DNA from 3 places in the Arthrobacter sp. ISL-69 genome. Region 3 is predicted to be linked to each of the others. Evidence: riboswitches for the same ligand, from Rfam matches in the RefSeq annotation. Region 3 holds a riboswitch; each other region holds the start of a gene.
What was found. Region 3 has a riboswitch for S-adenosylmethionine ahead of J7I79_RS12060 (O-acetylhomoserine aminocarboxypropyltransferase/cysteine synthase family protein). Riboswitches for the same ligand answer to the same signal wherever they lie in the genome.
Positions count from the first base shown of each region.

Region 1 (6,612 bases), on a different contig from region 3:
ATAGCCTGGCAGGGATACCGTGACGGTGTGCCATTTCCAATGGAATATCAAGGATCTGAGCTGCTTCACGTCGCGTAACCATCGTTTAACGATACGGGATGCAGGACCCCTCGAGATTCACATATTCAGACGGCGGAACGCTTGCTTGCGTACGTCGGTTGGGAGGACCGTGCCTGTCAGCCCGCGAGGGCTATGCCTGCCGCCGCCGCGGAGAGCCCTGCGACGAGATTGACAGCCACGTTCAGCGCCGCCGCCGGGTACCGCCCTTCACTGACAAGCCGGATGGTTGCAGTGGTCCAGGAACTGAACGTCGTCAGGCCGCCCGCGAGACCCGTGGCGACCGCGGCATGCCATTCCTCGCCGAGCCCCAGCCGTCCGCTGACGCCCACGGAAAGGCCGATGATGAGTGACCCGGTGACATTGACCAGCAGTGTTGCCCAGGGCCAGTGCCGGCGCGTGCCGGTGCGGTGCGCGAACCAGGTGTCGATGGAAAACCTGAGCAAGCCCCCGGCAACGCCAAAAATACCCACCAGCACAGCTGTCATGAGGCTCCTCCGGTCCAGTCGCTTAAGGCCTTGCCGGCCTTCCAGCCCGCGGCGGCAGCGCCGAGCCCCAGGATCAGCGAGAGTCCGAGATAGATCAGCCACGTCACGTGCTGGCCGGAACGTGCCTGCTGGTCAACGGAGAAGACCACCGCCGAGAAGGTGGTGAAGGACCCCAGCAGTCCCGGTCCGATCCCGGCCCTCAGCCAGAAGGCCGTCGTCGGCCGTGCCATCCAGAGCGTGGTGAGGGCCGCGAGGACGAAGCTGCCGCTGACGTTGATGGCCAGGGTGGTCCAGGGGAGCGTTCCGGCGGCTTCAGGGAAGACCGCGCCCAGGCCGTAGCGGAGCTCCGTCCCAACGAGCGCCCCGACGGCTACCGCCGCCCAGGCGCGCCAACCCGGACCCGCGACACCCTTCATTCAGGCAGCACCATTACAGGCAGTACCGATACAGGTGGCATCCATTCGGGCGGCACGCGTTCAGGCGTCCGCAAGCCGGCATCCGGCATGGCCCGTGTCGCTGTGTACCCACAGCGCTGACGAAACCTCATCGGCGAGGTCGAATTCGCGGTCGGCGCCCGCCGGGCCGATCCGGACCACGAGGGCGCCGCCGAAGGGCTTCCGGCCGAGTACTTCGATGTCTGCATCGAGGTTGATCTTCTCTGCGGACAGGTAGCGCAGGAGATCGGGGTTTTCGTCGCTGATCCTGGTGATCCGGCCCGTGTGGCCCTCGTCGAGCTCGCTCATACGGTGGGCGCGGGGCATGCGGACGGTGCCGTCTGCTGCGGGGATGGGATCACCGTGCGGGTCGCGGAGCGGATTGCCGAGCTTGCCGGCCATCCGCTCTATGAAGGTGTCTGAGACGGCGTGTTCCAGGAGCTCGGCTTCGTCGTGGACCTCGTCCCAGCTGTAGCCGAGTTCCTGGACGAGATAGGTCTCAATGAGCCTGTGACGCCGAACCATGGACAGCGCCAGCCGGATGCCGTCGGCTGTGAGCGTGATGGCGCTGTAGGGCTTGTGGTCAACCAGGCCCTGGTCCTTGAGCTTGCGGACCATTTCCGAGACCGAGGAGTTCGCGACCCCGAGCCGTTGTGCCAGCTGCGAGGAGGTGATGGGTTTGTCCTGCCACTCCGTGAAGGAGTAGATGACCTTGACGTAGTCCTCGATGGAGGAGGAGGGCGCGCTGGTCTTCACGGGTCCTAGCCTACCGCTTTGTCTGCAGGACTCATGCTTTGAACGCCCGCCAGGTCTGGGTCAGGTAGGGGAGCCCGACGACGTCCCCGCGCGAGTGGGCCAGATGCTCGTGGAGGTACCAGTCCAGGTTGTCCCGGACTTTGGCCCTGGTGCCCTCACCGGCGGCAAGGTAATAGCTGCGGGACTTCGCCAATTCCACGATGTCCTCGGTGGTCACCGGATCTTTCCAGCGTGTCAGGTGGCTCTCAAGCCCGGTGAACTCCGGCCCGATCGCGGGACGGAAGTCCGGTTTGTGCACATCGCCGGCATGCATGATCCGGGAGAGCCGGTGAACCCACGGGACCGACGTATCCAACTGGTTCCAGACCAGCCCCAGCACGCCGCCGGGGCGGAGGATGCGGGAAAGTTCCGTGCTCGCAAGGAGGGGGTCGCACCAGTGCCACGCCTGGGCAACGCTTACGACGTCGAACGCACTGTCAGCGAGTCCGGTCGCCTCTGCGGTGCCCTCCGCCGCGGGAACACCCGGCAGGGCGAGCCGCAGCTGGCCGAGCATGTCCGGTGAGGGGTCCACTGCGGAGACCGCGAGACCACGCTGCACCAGCAGGGCGGTGAATTTGCCCGTCCCGGCTCCGATGTCGGCGGCCTTGGCGGCCCCGCCTGTCCCGTTGACGCTTCGGATCAGCCAGTCCGCGGAATCGGCAGGATAGCCCGGACGGACACGGTCATAGCGCTCACCACCGTCCTGGAAGCTCTGTCCGAGTTCATACCGGCGCTGGTGGTGCAGTTTGGGGCCTCCCCGTGCCACGTGCAGTCTCCTTCGGGCAGGCTGGATTACTTACCCCTCGAATTTACCGCAAACGCCGGGCCCTTAGTCTTCGGTGCAGGGTGCTGCTCCCGCGGTGCCGGGGGTGTTGGGTGCCCAGTCCGGGTAGCTGCGGGTGTCGTTGGCCGGCACCCAGCGGCCGGAGTCCACCACGTAGTCCCAGCCGAGACCGGTCCGGCGGAGTTCCTCGATGCCGGCCAGCAGGCGCTGGGCGTCCTCCAGCCTGGACCCGACGCCGAAGCTTGCACGCAGCGAACCGGACGGAAGGCCCAAGCGCTTGAGCAGCGGGTGGGCGCAGAAGCGGCCGTCGCGGAGGCCAACACCGTGTTCCGCGGAAAGGTAGGCGGCCACGAGGCCAGCGTCGTAGCCCTCGACCGAGAAGTTGACCACGCCGATGGTGTCCGTTGCCTGGTCGGTGTCGCTGAAGATCTGGTGGACCGTAACGCCGTCGATCTTCCGCAGGCCTTCAACGAGGAAGGACCTGATGGCGGTCTCGTGGGCGTGCCACAGCTCCTGGTCCAGCGCACCGATGACCTGCGTGGCGCGGGCCAGCGTGGCTGCACCAAGGACGTTGGGCGACCCGCCCTCATGCCGCGCCGGTCCGGTAGCCCAGCTGACGGAGTCCAGCCGGGCCTCACGGACGGCTCCGCCGCCTGCAAGGTGGGGTGTGCCGGCGTCGAGCCAGTCCGGCCGGCCCACGAGGACACCCGAGCCGAACGGCGCGTACAGCTTGTGGCCCGAGAAGGCGAGGTAGTCGACGTCGTCCGCCGCGATGTCGATGCGGCGGTGCGGGGCCAGCTGTGCCGCGTCCACAACGATCCTTGCGCCGTGTTCGTGGGCCAGCGCGGCCAGCTCGCGGATAGGGAGGATTTCACCGGTGACGTTGGAGGCGCCCGTTACGGCCAGCAGGCTGATGTCGCCCTGGCTGAGCTCGGAGCGCAGGTTCTCGAGCGTGGCGCTCAGCGTGGGAGCGGCAACAACGCTGCGGTGCGGCACACCCTGCCAGGGGAGCAGGTTGGCGTGGTGTTCGATGTCGAGATACAGCACCTCACCGGTGTGGCGGCCGTCTGCCACGGGCAGGCAGCCCGCCAGCAGGTTCAGGGAGTCCGTGGTGTTCCTGGTGAAGATGACGGAATCGTCAGTCCTCCCGCCGACGAATGCGCGGACGATGTTCCGGGAGTTTTCGTACACCGAGGTGCTGATCTGCGAGGCGTAGCCGGCGCCGCGGTGAACGCTGGCGTAGTACGGCAGGATTTCGTTCAGGTAGGCCGACACGACGGACAGGGCCGGAGCGGACGCTCCATAGTCCAGGTTCGCGTAGCGGACGTGGCCACCCTGGATCAGCGGAGCCTGGATCTCGGCACCGGTGACGGCCGAGAGCGGCCGCTTGGCAATGGTGAAGCGTTCGTCGAGGAGGCCTGCGGCCGTCGCGGACGTGGTTCCGGGGTTTGCGGGGAAAGTGGCAGTAGTCATGGGGACCTCACTGTAAAGGACCCCTCACTCCGGGGATCCGCGCTTGCCGGGTCCGTTCCGGACCGGCCTGGTCGTCACCCGGGGCACCCCACCGCGAATGGAGGGTTGCCGGCCAGCAAACCGGGGTTTCGCGCTGGCACTCGTGACCTGTTTCGAGATTAGGACATTCGCGGCGCCGCGGGAAAGCCACGCCAATTATTAAGCCGTTTGTTACGCATGCCGGGAGAAGCGGGTTCCAGCCGAATAAACGACGGCGGGCACCCCTTGGGAGGGGTGCCCGCCGTCGTTTATTCTGCAGTCCGTCTAAGCGTCCGCACCGGGTTCCAGCGCGGTGCACCGGTCAGAGGAGGTCGTCGAGGTCCGGGTTCAGCCGCTTGAGGACTTCGGAGTGGAGGATCGAGTTGGTGGCCAGGGCGTTTCCGCCGAAGGGGCCGTCCACTCCCTCCAAGGACGTGAAGCGGCCGCCCGCCTCGGTGACAATCGGCACCAGCGCGGCCATGTCGTAGAGGTTCAGCTCCGGCTCGCACGCGATGTCCACGCAACCCTCGGCCACCATGCAATAGGACCAGAAGTCGCCGTAGGCGCGGGTCCGCCAGACCTCCTCGGTGAGGCCGAGGAACTCGTCCAGGTTGCCGCGTTCCTTCCAGCCGCCCAAGCTCGAGTAGGAGAGTGAAGCGTCCGAAAGCTCGGACACGTTCGAGACCTTCAGTCGCGTGGCCGCAGCAAGCGACCGCCCCATGTAGGCGCCGGCGCCCTTCGCGGCCCACCAGCGCTTGCCCAGTGCCGGCGCGCTGACCAGGCCAACCACGGGTTCGCCCTCATCCACGAGGGCAATCAGGGTGGCCCAAACAGGCACGCCACGGACGAAGTTCTTGGTGCCGTCGATCGGATCGATGATCCAGCGGCGGGAACCATGCCCGGAACTGCCGAACTCTTCGCCGAGGACGGCGTCGCGCGGACGGGAGCGCGAGAGCTGTCCGCGGATGGATTCTTCAGCTGCCTTGTCAGCATCCGTGACCGGGGTAAGGTCCGGTTTGGTTTCAATCTGAAGGTCCAGCGCCTTGAAACGGCTCATGGTCTGGGAGTCAACAGAGTCGGCCAGGACATGGGCGAGGCGCAGGTCATCGTTGTAGCTCGAAGCGGGTTGGGTCATGCTTCCAAACTACCGTCTCTGCGGCCGGCCGGCTGGGAGGCCACGTCCTGCACCGTGCTGCCCGTGAACCCGCACCGTGGCGTGGCCGCGGGCACAGGCGGCGAAACGGCGCTACGAAACAATGCCGAGCTCCTTGGCTTCCTGAGCGTCCATCCGGGGATCGGTGCCGAGCAGGCGGCGCAGTGACGCCAGCCGCGCTGCGCCGGACGGCCCTGCGTGCCCTTCGGACACCCAGGCGTCCACTCCGCAGTTGACGGCGGAGGAGTCATGCTTGCAGCCGCGTTCGCAGGCATCCGTTCCGGGTTCGAGATCGGGAAAGGACCGGAGGATCCGGTCCGGGTCCACGTGCGCGAGGCCGAATGACCGGATGCCCGGTGTGTCGATAATCCAGCTCCCGGCGGGCGCGTCACTGATCCGCAGGGCCAGTGCCGACGACGACGTGTGCCGTCCCCGCCCGGTGACGGCGTTGACGCCTCCGGTAGCGCGCTCTGCGCCGGTCAGGGCGTTGACCATGGTGGACTTGCCCACCCCGGAATGGCCAAGCATGACCGTCACCTTGCCGTCGAGGTGGGCACGCAGCTGCGACACGGCGTCGCCGTCGAGCCGGGCGGACAGCCCGTCATCGGAGCGCGCATCGATTCCCGAGGCGGCCGCATCGGCGGTCCTGCTGATGATCACGGGGAAGTCCAGGTGCCTGTAGTTGGACAGGAGTTCGGTGGGGTCCTTGACGTCCGCCTTGGTGACGAGGAGCAGCGGCTCGATCCCGGCGTCGTAGGCCGCCACCAGGGCGCGGTCAATAAAACCGGTGCGCGGTTCGGGGTTGGCGGCGGCAACGACCACTACGAGCTGGTCGGCGTTCGCGACCACCGCCCGTTCGATCGGGTCGGTGTCATCGGCGCTGCGCCGCAGGAGCGTGTGGCGGTCCTGGATCTTCACGAGCCTGGCTAGGGTGTCCGACTCGCCGGAGACATCGCCGACGAGGGACACGAAGTCACCGGCCACCACCGGCGAACGGCGCAGTTCGCGCGCCCGCGCCGCGATGACAATGCGTTCGTTCCCGGTATCCTCGCCGACCACAGCCGTGTAGCGGCCGCGGTCCACGGTGATGATGCGTCCGGTCACGGCGTCGTCATAGCTGGGCCGGTCCTTGGTCCGGGGACGAGTACCTTTTTTGTTTGGGCGGATCCGGATATCGGACTCGTCCCAGGAACCGGTGCTACGCCCCACTGGCCTGTTCCGTCTGCCGGCCAAGCTGCGTCAGCATGGCTTCCCACAATTGCGGGAAGTCCGGCATGGTCTTGGATGTGGTGCCGATGTCTTCGACTTCGACTCCGTGGACGGCGAGGCCCAGGACTGCCCCCGCCGTCGCCATGCGGTGGTCGGCGTAGCTGTGGACGACGCCGCCGTGGAGCTTCGCGGGCCGGATCA
Region 1 is NZ_JAGGPO010000015.1:221,803-228,414, reverse strand. It holds gene J7I79_RS10875 (hypothetical protein) at 1-82, opposite strand, end outside; gene J7I79_RS10870 (CrcB family protein) at 177-545, opposite strand; gene J7I79_RS10865 (CrcB family protein) at 542-961, opposite strand; gene J7I79_RS10860 (metal-dependent transcriptional regulator) at 1,022-1,735, opposite strand; gene J7I79_RS10855 (class I SAM-dependent methyltransferase) at 1,767-2,540, opposite strand; gene J7I79_RS10850 (aminotransferase class V-fold PLP-dependent enzyme) at 2,604-4,031, opposite strand; SAM riboswitch class IV at 4,066-4,179, opposite strand; gene hisN (histidinol-phosphatase) at 4,372-5,184, opposite strand; gene J7I79_RS10840 (ribosome small subunit-dependent GTPase A) at 5,296-6,411, opposite strand; gene aroA (3-phosphoshikimate 1-carboxyvinyltransferase) at 6,401-6,612, opposite strand, start outside.
Region 1: linked by a shared signal. The riboswitch ahead of J7I79_RS10850 (aminotransferase class V-fold PLP-dependent enzyme) and the one ahead of J7I79_RS12060 (O-acetylhomoserine aminocarboxypropyltransferase/cysteine synthase family protein) in region 3 are both predicted to bind S-adenosylmethionine.

Region 2 (6,612 bases), on a different contig from region 3:
CCGTTATCGAGGAGACCGGAACCGCGCCAGTGGCCTTCACGGTGGATGTCGCCGCCGCGCCCGTTGCCGATGCCATCCGCATCCACTGGGAGCTCGACACCTAGGCACTGCTGTTTCCGGGATCCATCGACAAGCATATTGGCTGGGAATAGCCTTAGTCCGTCCGGGAATTACCCGACGATGATGACGGAGAGGTGCCCGAAATGGGAACCCAGGAGAATGTTGAACTGGTCCGGCGCGGATACGAGGCATTCAGCGCAGGTGACACGGCAACCCTTGGTGAAATATTCGCGGAGGACGCAGTCTGGCACGTCGCCGGAGACGGCGTGCTATCCGGAAAGAAGGAGGGTCGCGACGCCATCTTGGCCTATTTCGGTGAACTCGGCGCCCGTTCAGGAGGCAACCTGAAGGTGACCGTTGAGGAGATCATCGGAGGGGAAACAAGCACTGTTGCGGTGCAGCACAACCAGGCAGAGAGCGGCGGCCGGTCCCTGGACCAGGACGGCGTAATCGCATTCAGGGTGGCTGACGGCAAGATCACCGAGGGACGGGAGTTCTTCCAGGATACCGCCAAGGGCGACGCCTTCTGGGCATAGCCCCACATGACGGGCAGTGAGGGCGCCCATCGCGCCTTCCACTGCCCAGAACAGTGATGTTGTTGCCCAGCCCAGTGTTATCGCACGGCCGGTGTCACTGCCCGGCCCGGTAGTTTTGCACTTTTCGGAGCCGCCGCCTGCCATCATCAGGACCGGCCCTGCCGCTGTCTCTGAGCCGTCAAACATTCCCGGGTGCAGCTGGGAAGTCGTGGTCTTCCGCCCGTCGGGAAAGGCGACGCCGAAATGGAGGGCGCCGCCGCGGCCGCCCTCCGCATCCGCATCCGATGCACCCGAGCTAGGCCAACTGATCGACACCATCCTCGTCCACGGCTGACAAACGCAGGAATGTACCGCGGCACGGAGCGCTCGTAGCACCCGAACCTGTCGCTGAATTTGTCCGCCAGCAGCGACTCCTCACGGAGTACCTGCCGGTGGACCGCGGCGGCCGAATACGGGAGGGCGGCTATAGTCCACGCGTCATCCCGCACCAGGCCCATCCCTAGGTGAAGGAGGGACCATCCGACGTACATCGGGTTGCGGCAGAGCGCATAGGGCCCTGAAGCGACCAGCACGCTGGGGTCCGCCAGGCGCATCCCGCGGGCGGCTGCCCAAGACCAGCCGATTACGAAGCACCCCGCTGCCATGGCACCGAGGCCAATGACCTTTTGCCCGGCGAGGCGCTGCCCGCCGGCGTGTGGCCGCCGCGTGCCCGGCCGCCCGGTGCCCGGCGCAACGCGGTTCGTCCCGCCGTCCAGGCGCAAGGGCAGGACGCGCTGCAGCAGCAGGCCGGCGGCTATGCCTAGCAGGTTCTGCTCCGGTAGCGGAATATTCGAGGCCAGCGTCCGCCAGGACACGGCTAGATCCGCTTCAGTGCCTGTTCCAGGTCCCGGATCAGGTCGTCAACATCCTCGAGTCCTACCGAGAGACGGACCACACCGTCGCTCAGCCCGATGGCCGCACGGCCTTCCGGACCCATGGCACGGTGGGTGGTGGTGGCGGGGTGGGTGATGAGCGACTTCGCATCGCCGAGGTTGTTGGAGATGTCGATGATCCGCAGCGAGTCCAGCAGCGCGAAGGCGGCCTCTTTCGCCGTACGGCCCGCGGACGGCGACAGCTCCAGCGTGAGCACGGTCCCGCCGGCTTTCATCTGCTTTGCTGCCAGTTCGTACTGCGGGTGTGACTTCAGCAGCGGGTACTTGACCCAGCTGACGGCGGGCTGCTCTTCGAGCCATTCGGCCAGGCGGAGGGCCGAGGCCGAGGAGTGGTTGACGCGCAGCGCCATGGTTTCCAGGCCCTTGGCCAGTACCCAGGCGTTGAACGCGGAAAGCGCCGGTCCGGTGTGGCGCATGAGCTGCTTGACCGGGCCGTCGATGAACTCCTTGGTGCCCAGGATGGCGCCGCCCAGGACCCGGCCCTGGCCGTCAATGTGCTTGGTGCCGGAGTACACCACCACGTCGGCGCCGAGGTCGCCGCAGCGCTGGAGCAGGGGAGTGGCGAAGACATTGTCGACCACTACCGTTGCCCCTGCCGCATGCGCCAGTTCGCTGACCGCGGCGATGTCCACGATCTCCTGCATGGGGTTGGACGGCGACTCGAAGAACACGGCGGTCGTCGGCTCTGCCAAGGCGGCGCGCCACTGGTCCAGGTCCGGTCCGTCGACGAACACCGTTTCCACGCCCCACCGCGGCAGGATCTCGTTCAGGATGACGAAACACGAGCCGAACAGCGAGCGTGCAGCCACAACCCGGTCGCCGGCGGCGAGCAAGGCGCCCAGTGCCGTGAACACGGCGGACATGCCGGACGCCGTCGCGAAGCACGCCTCGGTGCCCTCGAGCAGCCGGAGGCGCTCCTGGAAGGTGGCCACCGACGGGTTGCCGTAGCGGGAGTAGACGAACCGTTCGTCCTCGCCCGTGAAGGCGCGCTCGGCAGCTGCCGCGGATTCGTACACGAAGCCGGAGTTCAGGAAGATCGGCTCGGTGGTTTCCTGGAAATTGGTGCGGTCAAGGCCGCCGCGGACAGCCTGGGTGTCGGGGCTCCAGCCGGCGGCATCGGGGTTGAAGGTCACTTAGTTCTTTCCGAGGTTGGTGGGCAGGCCGCGGTTCTTCCAGCCGTTGACGGTGCGCTCGCCCCAACGGTCCGGTTCGCCTTCGAAGCCTTCAAGGACGTTGTAGGCGGTGAAGCCAGCCTGCGTGGCGGCGATGGCTGCGGCGACCGACCGGGCGCCGGAACGGCAGAGGAACACCAGTTCGACGCCGGTGTCCTCCGGGGCCTGCTGCTTCAGCTGGTTGATGAATTCCGGGTTGGGGATCCCGCCCGGGAAAGTCCACTGGATAAAAAGGGGATCGTTTTCCGTGGCCTTGGTGTCCGGGATGCCGATGTGCGCCCACTCACCCTCGGTGCGGACATCCACGAGGACGGCGCCCTGTTCCAGTTTGGCCCAGGCGTCCTGGGGGCTCAGGTCTCCGGCGTAGCTCACGCGTGCCCCTCGAAAGCGTCGCCGGGGAACTCGACGTCGAAGTCCAGTTCGTCCACCGCAGTTGCCACGGCTGCGTCGGCAGTGGCGATGGCCGCGGGCAGGATCACGGCCTGCGCCACGATCACGCTGGCGCCGTTGAACGTTGCAGCCGGGCTCCCGTGCAGGACGTAGCCTTCGGCCAGCGCCGCGGAGATGCGCTCGCAGAACGAGCGGTCATCCGGGCCGGTGATCAGCCGGTACGCCAGTTTTTCCTGGGGCTGGTCCTGGGCAGCGGCAGCCGGGGCGGCGGCCGGAACCAGTTGGGCGGGGGCGTCAGACACGACGGGTCTCCTTCTCTCACGCTTGCAGCTCGAATATCGATATGCCGAGTATTCACCTGAGGCACCCCGCCGCGAAAGGGAGGGTTGCCGACCGGCCAGTCAGGGCTTGGCACCGGTTCTCATTACTCCCCAAAAACGTAGCACTTACGACGGCGGCCCGCACCGCCGTCGTCGTCATCTTCCGTAACGGGACCACGCGCGATGCGCCATTACGTCGGAGCTAATTGGGGGTGACTAACGGCCTGTACGTGACCCCGTGTTGCGGTTACAAATGCCAATGCGGGGAGGATAATGACGGGAGACGAACCGCTGTAACGCCGGATGAAATCAGGCAGCCGTGAACAGATCCAACGGGAATACAGTCAGTCCCATGCTGCACTTCGGTTGGTTTGTGGGTCACGGATTTGGCGTCCAAGGCTGGGGCGCCCCCGGTTACGGCATCGGTTACGACTGGAAAAAGCCGGCGCTCTACCAGCACGCCGTGCGGGAATTCGAACGGGCCGGGCTGGACCTGTTCATCATCGAGGATTCACTCACCGTGCCGGACACCTACGGCGGGAGCGCCAAGGTGTCGCTGGCCCAGGCGTCCTTCGCACCCAAGCACGATCCGCTGGCCCTGGTTCCGTACCTGCTCTCCGCCACGGAACACCTCGGCATTGTTCCCACGGTGAGCGCGTCTTTCTACCCGCCGTTCACAGCTGCGCGGCTGCTGGCGACGCTGCAGCACTTCTCCAACGGGCAGCTGGGCTGGAACGTGGTGACCTCCGGCAGCGATCTTGCCGCGCAGAACTACGGCCTGGACCAGCAGATCGAGCATGACCTCCGCTACGAGAAGGCGGAGGAATTCGTGGACGTGGTGCGCAGGCTCTGGCGCAGCTGGGAGCCGGACGCCATCCTGGAGGACGCGGAAGCGGGCGTGTTCGCGGACCACACGAAGGTCCACCCGATCAACCACGACGGCGAGTTCTTCAAGGTCCGGGGGCCGCTGAACACCGCGCCGCTGCCCGAGGAACCGGTGCTGGTCCAGGCCGGCGCGTCCCCGCGGGGCAAGGCGTTCGCGGGCGGCAACGCCGACGTCGCCATTGCCCTGGCGAGGGGTGTGGACGGCATGAAGGCGTACCGCGATTCGATCCGCGCCGAGGCAGCCGCGGCCGGGCGGAACGCCGACGATGTCAAGGTGCTGTACGTCCTCAAACCCACCGTGGTGGGTTCCCGCGCCGAAGCTGAGGAGCTCCGGGAGCAGCGCCGGCAGCTCACGCAGCGCGACATCGACAGCCAGCTGAATTCCATCTCCTACCTCTCCGTGATCGACTTCAAGCAGTTCGACCTCGACGCCCCGCTCCCCGAACTCACCACGAACAGCAACCAGGGCACCCTGGACCATTTCGCCAAGGCCGGTCCGCCCGGGTCCACGCTGCGCCAACTCCTGCAGGCCCGCAGCGGCGGCGCCGGGGACAGCATCATCGGCACCGCCGAAGAGATTGCGGACTACCTCGAGGAGACTGGGGCGCAGGTGGGCGGGGACGGTTTCCTGTTCTCCGGCTTCGTGGACCCGGCCACGGTTCACGGGGTGCTGGACCGCCTGGCGCCGGTGCTGCGGCGCCGGGGGCTGCTCCGAACAAGCTATGGTGACGGCGGCTTCCGCCGGAACCTGCGCGACTTCTAGGCCCATGGGCAACGGCAGCGGCAACTTCCTGATCGGCACGGCCCACCTGCGCGCCAGGGACGTCGCGGAGGCAGCGGCCGATCCGGCGGTGAAATTCGTCCTGAGTACTGACGCCCTGGGGCTGATCGGGCTCTCGCGTGAGGTGGTGCAGCAGGCCATCGAGTCCGGCCACCGCGTCTACGGCCTCAACACCTTGCTGGGTTCCGGGCGTGACACCGCTGTAGAGGACACATCGATCCTTGCCTACCAGGTGCAGGTGGTGCGGTACCACAACAGCGGTGTGGGCGACCCCCTGGACCGGGACGAGGTCCGGGCCGTTATGCTGGCACGGCTCGTGGGCTTCAGCCGCGGCGGCTCCGGCGTCCGGCCCGAAACTGCCCGCTTCTATGCCGAAATGCTGAACAGGGGAGTGGTCCCCGCCATCCCGCGCGACGGGTCCGTGGGTTCGGCCGACCTGACCCACCTCGCCGCCGTGGCCGCCGTCGCCATCGGGGAAGGCCAGACGGTGGCGCCGGACGGGAAGCTGGTGCCCGGCGGGCAGGCCCTTGCGGACGCCGGGCTGGCGCCGCTGGAACTGGCACCCGGCGAGGCCCTGGCCCTGGTCAGCTCCAACTCCTATTCGATCGGGGTGGGCGCGCTGGTGCTGCACCGGATCCTGCGGCTCGCCGATCTCGCGGACATCGCGCTTGCGCTGTCGCTTGAGGCAACGGCAAGGCACGACGGCGGCGGCAACCTCAGCCCGTTTTCGCCGGCGGTGCAGGCGGCCAAGGCGGTAGACGGCCAGGCGGTCACGGCAGGCAATGTCCGGCGGCTGCTCGAGGGCGGATGGCTGGAGGACCCGACGCGGGAGGCGTCAGTGCAGGACGCGCTCTCCTTCCGGGCCGCACCCCAGACCCACGGAGCTTTCCGGTGGCAGGCTACCGCCTTGGAAGACGCCCTGGAGGTGGAGCTCAACGGCCGCGGCGACAACCCCCTCACCGATCTCGGCTCGGGGCGGATGGTGTCCGGCGGGAATTTCCAGCCCATGCAGCTTGCGCTGGCGTTCGAAGGCCTGCGCCTTGGGCTGGCCCATCTGGGAATCAGCAGCGAACGGCGGATCGCCAAGCTCTACCCGCCGCAGCGGCGCATCCGCCAGCGTCACCTCGAGGCCGCCAGGAACGGTGCCGCGCTGGAACCGGAAGAGCTGCCAGGTCTGCTCTGGTACTCGGCAGCCGGCCTGCTGTCCGAGCTCAAGGTCCTCGCTGCGCCGGCGACCCTCGGGGCGCCCACGTTGTCCGCGGATATCGAAGACCACTCAACGCTGGCTCCGCTGGCACTCCAACTCCTGGAGCGCTCCGTGGACGCGGCTGAAAAGCTACTCGCCATCGAGGCACTCACGGCCGCGTACCTGCTGGGCGGGGCCGAAGCGCGGGCGGTGCGGCCGCTGGGGAAGGGGACGGGCGCCGTCGTCGAGCGCCTTTCGGGCCTGCTGGCCCGGCACCTGCCGGCGGCGGCGCTGGTGGAAGAGGCGCGCATCGAACTGAACGGCGCCGTGGGAACCGTGCTGGGCCGTGC
Region 2 is NZ_JAGGPO010000005.1:358,564-365,175, reverse strand. It holds gene J7I79_RS02725 (hypothetical protein) at 1-104, shown strand, start outside; gene J7I79_RS02720 (nuclear transport factor 2 family protein) at 204-596, shown strand; gene J7I79_RS24875 (methyltransferase family protein) at 743-1,189, opposite strand; gene J7I79_RS02710 (O-succinylhomoserine sulfhydrylase) at 1,453-2,661, opposite strand; gene J7I79_RS02705 (rhodanese-like domain-containing protein) at 2,662-3,072, opposite strand; gene J7I79_RS02700 (DUF1737 domain-containing protein) at 3,069-3,392, opposite strand; SAM riboswitch class IV at 3,406-3,519, opposite strand; gene J7I79_RS02695 (NtaA/DmoA family FMN-dependent monooxygenase) at 3,763-5,058, shown strand; gene J7I79_RS02690 (aromatic amino acid ammonia-lyase) at 5,063-6,612, shown strand, end outside.
Region 2: linked by a shared signal. The riboswitch ahead of J7I79_RS02700 (DUF1737 domain-containing protein) and the one ahead of J7I79_RS12060 (O-acetylhomoserine aminocarboxypropyltransferase/cysteine synthase family protein) in region 3 are both predicted to bind S-adenosylmethionine.

Region 3 (6,612 bases):
GAAGTGGCCGAAGACGATGCCGCCGATGGGGCGGGCCACGAAGCCCACCGCGTACGTGACGAAGGCGGCAATGATCCCGTCCAGTTCCGTGCCGGAATTGGGGAAGAACATCTTGCCGAAGACCAGGGTGGCCGCGGACGCGTAGAGGAAGAACTCATACCATTCGACAACGGTGCCGGCCATCGAGGCCGTTACCACCTTCTTCAGCCCGGAGGCCTTGACGTCAGTCTCATCCGTGCGCCTTGCGGCAGAGTTTTGTGTGCTCATTGTGAACTCCTTCGGCGTCTCCGTCGACACCATGTGGACCATTCCGTAGGGACGCGTGTGATGTGCACCACCAACGCGTCGGTCCCCTAGAGTATGGGCTCACATTGCCGCAGGCTCAACGCCCTTTTCTGCAGGACAGCTCTGCATAAATGCACATTGAGCCGGCGGGCTACGCGAAGAAGTTCTGCCGAAGCTGGGTGTTGAGCTGGCCGATCTCGGTCAGGAATCCGTCGTGGCCGATGGGCGCCTCGATCACGTGCACCGGCACTTCACCCGGGAGCGCAGCTGCCAGTTCGTGGGACTGCGCGGGGAAATACAGCCGGTCAGTGTCCACGGCTGCAATGAAGAACTCCGCCGTGGACTGTGCCAGCGCCTCCGTCAGCGAGCCGCGGCCCCGGACCACGTCGTGGCTCATGAGCGCTTCCGTGATGGCGATGTAGCTGTTGGCATCGAACCGCCGGACCAGCTTGGTGCCCTGGTGGTCCAGGTAGCTCTCCACCTGGTAGCGGCCGCGATCCCCCAGCGAGACTGCCTGGAGCGGCGCTTCGCCGCCCTGGGCACTGCGGCCGAAGCGGGTCTCGAACTCGTTCGCGGAGCGGTACGTGATATGCGCAATCCTGCGGGCAAGGGCCAGGCCGGCTTCCGGCTCGGCGCCGCCGTAGTAGTCGCCGCCGTTGAAGTTGACGTCCTGGCGGATGGCGAGGGTCTGTGCCTGGGCAAAGGCGATCTGCTCGGCGGTGCTGCTGGCGCCAATGGAAATCACGCCGCAGCGCCGGACCCGGTCCGGGTAACTGACGGCCCATTCCAGGGCGCGGGCTCCGCCCATCGATCCGCCCAGTACCGCGTACCAGCTCCCGATGCCCAGGGCGTCTGCCAGCCGCGCCTCGGCCGCCGTCGTGTCCCGCAGGGTGACCAAGGGAAAGCGTGAGCCCCACGGCTTCCCGTCCGGAGCAGGAGTGGAGGGGCCGGTGGAGCCGTAGCAGCCGCCCACGATGTTGATGGAGATCACGAAGTACTTGTCGGTATCAACCGGCGCGCCCGGACCGGCAAGCTGCTCCCACCAGCCTTCCTCGTCACTGGCTCCCCTCGTCACGTGGGTGCTGCCGGTCAGCGCGTGCTGCACCAGCACGGCGTTGGAGCGGTCCGGGTTCAGCGTGCCCCACGTTTCGTAGGCGAGGGTAACGTCGGGCAGGTGCCCTCCCGCTTCGAGGTCAAGGCCGCCGATGCTCAGGAACTTGACGGTGCCATCAGGAACTGTGTTGGTTTTCACTTCGTGAACGTTTGTTTCGGGTACACCGCTGCGGGTGACGGCAATCGTCATCTGAGGACCTCTTCTTCGCGCTTGCCCGCCGCCAACTGGCCGGCAGGCCAGGTCTTCACCCGGGGCACCCCGCCGCGGAAGGAGGGTTGCCGGCCAGCAAGCCGGGGCTGTCGCTGGCACTCATGACCTGTAGTGAGTCTACGAAATGCGTCCCGGCAATGGCGAAGATTGTGACACCAATATGACTCCCGGCGTCGAGGCGCCGGGAGTCATACGGGGTCAGCACTGCGGCGGCGGGCCCTCCCGCGCAGCCGCCGCCGTTCCCTTAGGCGCCTTTGGCGGCGCGGAAACCGGCGTCGAGGTCAGCGATGATGTCATCGATGTGTTCCAGCCCCACGGAGAGCCGGACCAGACCCGGCGTCACGCCCGCCACGGCCTGCTGTTCGGCTGTCAGTTGGCTTTTCGTGGTCGACGCCGGGTGGATGACCAGGGAGCGCACGTCACCGATGTTCGGCACATGGGAGTGAAGTTCCAAGGCGTCCACGAACCGCCTGCCTGCCTCGGCCCCGCCGGCGATGTTGAACGAGACGATGGCGCCGGTGCCCATGGGCCCGTACTTGCGGTCGCGCTCGTACCAGGGGCTGGACGGCAGCCCCGCATAGGCGACGGATTCGACGTCGGACCGGGCTTCGAGCCATTCGGCGACGCTCACTGCGTTGGCAACGTGAGTTGCCCGAGTCCACGATCACTCCGGCAATCGCACTGCCGTGGCCGCCAAGGTACTTCGTTGCCGAGTGGACCACGATGTCCGCGCCCCACTCCAGCGGCCGGATGGGGTACGGCGTGGACAGCGTGTTGTCCACGATCAGCGGCACGCCGGCTTCATGGGCGGCGGGCGAGACCCCCTCAATGTCCAGGACGTCCTGGCGGGGGTTGGACACCACCTCGGCGAAGAACAGCTTGGTGTTGGGCCGGACTGCGTCCTTCCACTGCTGCAGGTTGTCCGGATCCTCCACGAACGTCACGGAGATGCCGAACTTCTTCAGGGTGTGGGCCAGCAGGTTGTACGTGCCGCCGTAGAGGCTGGGGCTGGCCACCACGTGGTCGCCGGCTTCGGCGACGTTGAGGATGGCGAACGTTTCGGCAGCCTGACCCGAGCTGAGCAGGAGGGCTGCAGGGCCACCTTCGAGGCTGGCCACGCGCTGTTCGACGGCGTCCTGGGTGGGGTTGCCGATCCGCGTGTAGATGGGCGCAAGCTCGGCCAGCGCAAAGCGGTTGGCTGCACTTTCGGCGCTCGGAAACACCAACGACGTCGTCTGGTAGATCGGCAGCGCCCTGGCACCGGTGGCACGCTTGCCGCCCGGCGGATGCCGGAGGGCCAGGTCCTCACCCGGGGCACCCCACCGCGGAACGAGGGTTGCCGGCCAGCAAGCCGGGGCTCAATGCTGGCGCTCATGACCTGGGCCCAGTCTAGGAACGTGAATATGCGCGAACAGCTTTGTGACGAAGGACGTCAGCCGTGCGATTTCGTGCGCTTCAGGCCGGCCCGGGAGGACATCCCATCAAGGTTAGGGGAACCTTAGCTGAGAGCTCCATCACAAAGTGCCAAGATGAGGGCATGCGCATGGATCACGTCTCTTACGCCTGTGAACAGGATGGCTTGGCAGCCACCACCGAACGTATTTCGTCCGCCCTCGGCGTCGAAGCCGTAAAGGGCGGGGTGCACCCCCGTTTCGGCACCCGCAACATGATAATCCCGCTTGCCGGGCACAAATACCTGGAGGTCGTGGAGGTCCTGGACCACCCGGCATCCGACAAGGCTCCCTTCGGACAGGCTGTCCGGGCCCGCTCGGCAGCAGGCGGCGGTTGGATGGGCTGGTGCGTCGAAGTGGACGACCTGGCACCGTTCGAAGAACGCCTGGGCCGTTCAGCCGTCAACGGCAACCGCAAGTTCCCCGACGGCCGCGAACTCGTCTGGAAGCAGATCGGCATCCTGGGCCTCATTGCGGACCCGCAGGTGCCGTACATGCTCAAGTGGGAAGGTGATCCGGACCTTCACCCGTCCAACGCCTACCCAAGCAACGTCAAGATGTCCAGCCTCACCATTGCCGGCTCTGCGGAGCGGGTCACGGAGTGGCTGGGCGAACCGGTGGAAAGGCCGCTGGAGGATGTCGCAGTGAACTGGGTCGCCCCGCACGGGACGCCGGGAATCCTCTCCGTCACTTTCGAAACCGCCTCCGGGGCAGTAATCATCTGATCCTGATCCACCGTGTGGTCCGTTACGGGCCACGGGCAGCGTGCTGCCCCTGAACTTCGGCCGCTATCAGCGGGTGCCAAGGACGTCACCCACCGATAGCGGCCGAATCCTTTTAACGGACGGCTAGCCCAGCCCGATGGCCTTGCCGAAGAGGCTGAAGCCGACGAAGGCCACGATGTCCAGCAGTGCGTGGGCGATCACCAGCGGCATAACGCGGCGGGTCTTGGTGTAGATCCAGGCAAACACGACGCCCATCACGGCGTTGCCGATGAAGGGGCCGAAGCCCTGGTAGAGGTGATAGCTGCCCCGGAGCATGGAGCTGGCGAAGATGGCCAATGGCATGCTCCAGCCGAATTTGCCGAGCCGGTCCAGCAGGTACCCCACCACGATGACTTCCTCGACGATGCCGTGCCGTACGGCGGACAGGATCAGCACGGGGATGGTCCACCAGTAGGCGTCCAGTGCGCTGGGAATGATGGCGGTGGTGATGCCCAGCGCCCGGCCGGCGGCGTAGAGCCCCAGGGACGGAATGCCGATCAGCGCGGCGAGGCCCAGCCCCTGCAGCAGGTCCTTGCCGGGACGGGCGAAGTTGAAACCCAGTCTGCGGAAGGCCGAAGCACCGGACTCCCCTGCCGGCCGGTGCTCGGTGAGGAAGTAGATCACCAGCAGCACCGGCACCAGCGCGAACACAATGTCCAACAGCTGGTACGTGAGGTCGAAGTATTCGCGGGTGCTCTGCGAGCGGTTAAGGGTGGAGGTGCCCTCCGCCAGGGGTGCGCGCGTCAGCTTGTCCAGCAGTTGCACCACCGAATACACGGCGGACTGCCCCAGCGACAGACCCAGGACAATCCAGACTTCAATCCGCAGACGACGGCGGGAGGGAACCAGCATGTTCCTATCTTGCCTCCACTTTCTGGTTCTTTCCTGTCCGCGGCGTGCCGACCCTCCGCGGCCGCTCCCCTGCCGGGCCTATGCTTGGAGTTTATGAGTGCGCCCGGAAAAATCATCATGATCCGGCATGGCCAGTCCGCCGCCAATGCCGACACCTCCATTTATAACCGGGTGCCCGATTACCGGATACCGCTGACGGAGCTCGGTCTGGAACAGGCAAAGGCCGCCGGTGAGCAGGTCCGGCGGGAACTGGACGGGCGGCGGGTGTGTGTTTACGTCTCGCCCTATCTCCGGGCCTACCAGAGCCTCGAAGCGCTCAACCTGGGATCCCTCGTGGAGCGGGTCATCGAGGAACCCCGGCTCCGCGAACAGGACTGGGCGAACTTCCAGATCGCCGGAGAGATCGAGGACCAGAAGGAACTCCGGAACGCCTACGGCCACTTCTTCTACCGGTTCCGCGAGGGTGAATCGGGCTCGGACGTCTACGACCGGATCTCCTCCTTTATGGAGACACTCCACCGGCACTGGTCCAAACCGAACTACGCCCCCAACGCGCTGTTCGTGACGCACGGGCTCACCATGCGCCTGTTCTGCATGCGCTGGTTCCACTGGTCCGTGGAGTATTTCGAGTCCCTCAACAACCCGGACAATGCCGAGGTGCGGACCCTGGTGCGCACGGACGTCGGCAAGTATGAGCTGGACAAGCCGTTCAGCCAGTGGGTGGACCGCCGCGTGGACGAGACGGTCCTGGACGCCCCGCCCATGGTCTTCTAGCCGCGCCGACGCCAGCGCGGACCCTGCTGTCAGCGGGCGCGGACGCCCGCCCGCCAGACGGCGTGGGTCAGCGGGATGCCCGGCCGGTAGGCCAGGTGCGTGGCAGAGGGGGCGTTGAGCAGGTGCAGGTCCGCGCGGTGGCCGACGGCGACCGAACCCACCGCCCGTTCGCCGTCGGCGTCGTTCCCCACTTCGCGCCGCAGCGCAAGCGCGCCGCCGTAGGTGGCCGCCCGGACGGCTTCGTGGACGCTGAGGCGCATCTGCAGCACGGCGGTGGTGACGCAGAATGCCATCGAGCTGGTGTAGGAAGTGCCGGGGTTGCAGTTGGAGGCCAGGGCTATCGGCACCCCGGCGTCGAGGAGGTCGCGGCCGGGGGCAAGCGGCTGGCGGGTGGAGAGGTCGCAGGCCGGCAGGCACGTGGCCACGGTTCCCCGAACGCCTGTTCCCTGCCACCCGGCCCAGCTGGCGGCCAGCGCTTCGATGTCCGCGGCGGATAAGTAGTTCACGTGGTCCACGCTGGCCGCACCGAACTCCACGGCCAGCTGCACGCCGGCGCCTTCGCCGAGCTGGTTGCCATGGACGCGCAGGCCCAGGCCGGCGTCCTTGCAGGCCTGCAGGACGCGGCGGGATTGCGCTTCGTTGAAAGCCCCCTGCTCGCAGAACACGTCCGCCCAGCTGACATAGGGCCGGGCGGCCGCCAGCATGGGTCCGCACACCAGGTCAGTGTATTCGTCGGCATCGGCGCCGGCAGGGACCAGATGGGCGCCGAGGTAGGTCACTTCGTCAGCCACCGTGGAGGCAATGCGCGCACTCCGTGCCTCGTTCTCCAGGTCCAGGCCGTAGCCGGTCTTGGTTTCCAGGTAGGTGGTTCCCTGCGAGACGGCCTCGGCCACCCGGCCCAGCGCCAGCCGGGTGAGGTCGAAGTCGGTTGTGCTCCGGGTGGCTCCCGTGGTCACGGCAATCCCGCCGGCGCTGTAGCTCTCCCCCGCCATCCGGGCCTCGAACTCCGCGGTCCTGTCGCCGGCGAAGATCAGGTGCGTGTGCGAATCCACCCAGCCCGGGAGCAGCGCCCGGCCGCCGGCGTCCACGGCGTCGTCGGCTGCAGGGGCGGCGGCGGCCGGCCCGATCCAGGAGATGCGTTCGCCTTCGATCACCACGGCGG
Region 3 is NZ_JAGGPO010000017.1:190,244-196,855, forward strand. It holds gene J7I79_RS12050 (MFS transporter) at 1-267, opposite strand, end outside; gene J7I79_RS12055 (homoserine O-acetyltransferase) at 437-1,588, opposite strand; SAM riboswitch class IV at 1,601-1,716, opposite strand; partial or broken gene J7I79_RS12060 (O-acetylhomoserine aminocarboxypropyltransferase/cysteine synthase family protein) at 1,854-2,832, opposite strand; SAM riboswitch class IV at 2,873-2,988, opposite strand; gene J7I79_RS12065 (VOC family protein) at 3,147-3,785, shown strand; gene J7I79_RS12070 (CPBP family intramembrane glutamic endopeptidase) at 3,909-4,676, opposite strand; gene J7I79_RS12075 (histidine phosphatase family protein) at 4,770-5,450, shown strand; gene hutI (imidazolonepropionase) at 5,480-6,612, opposite strand, start outside.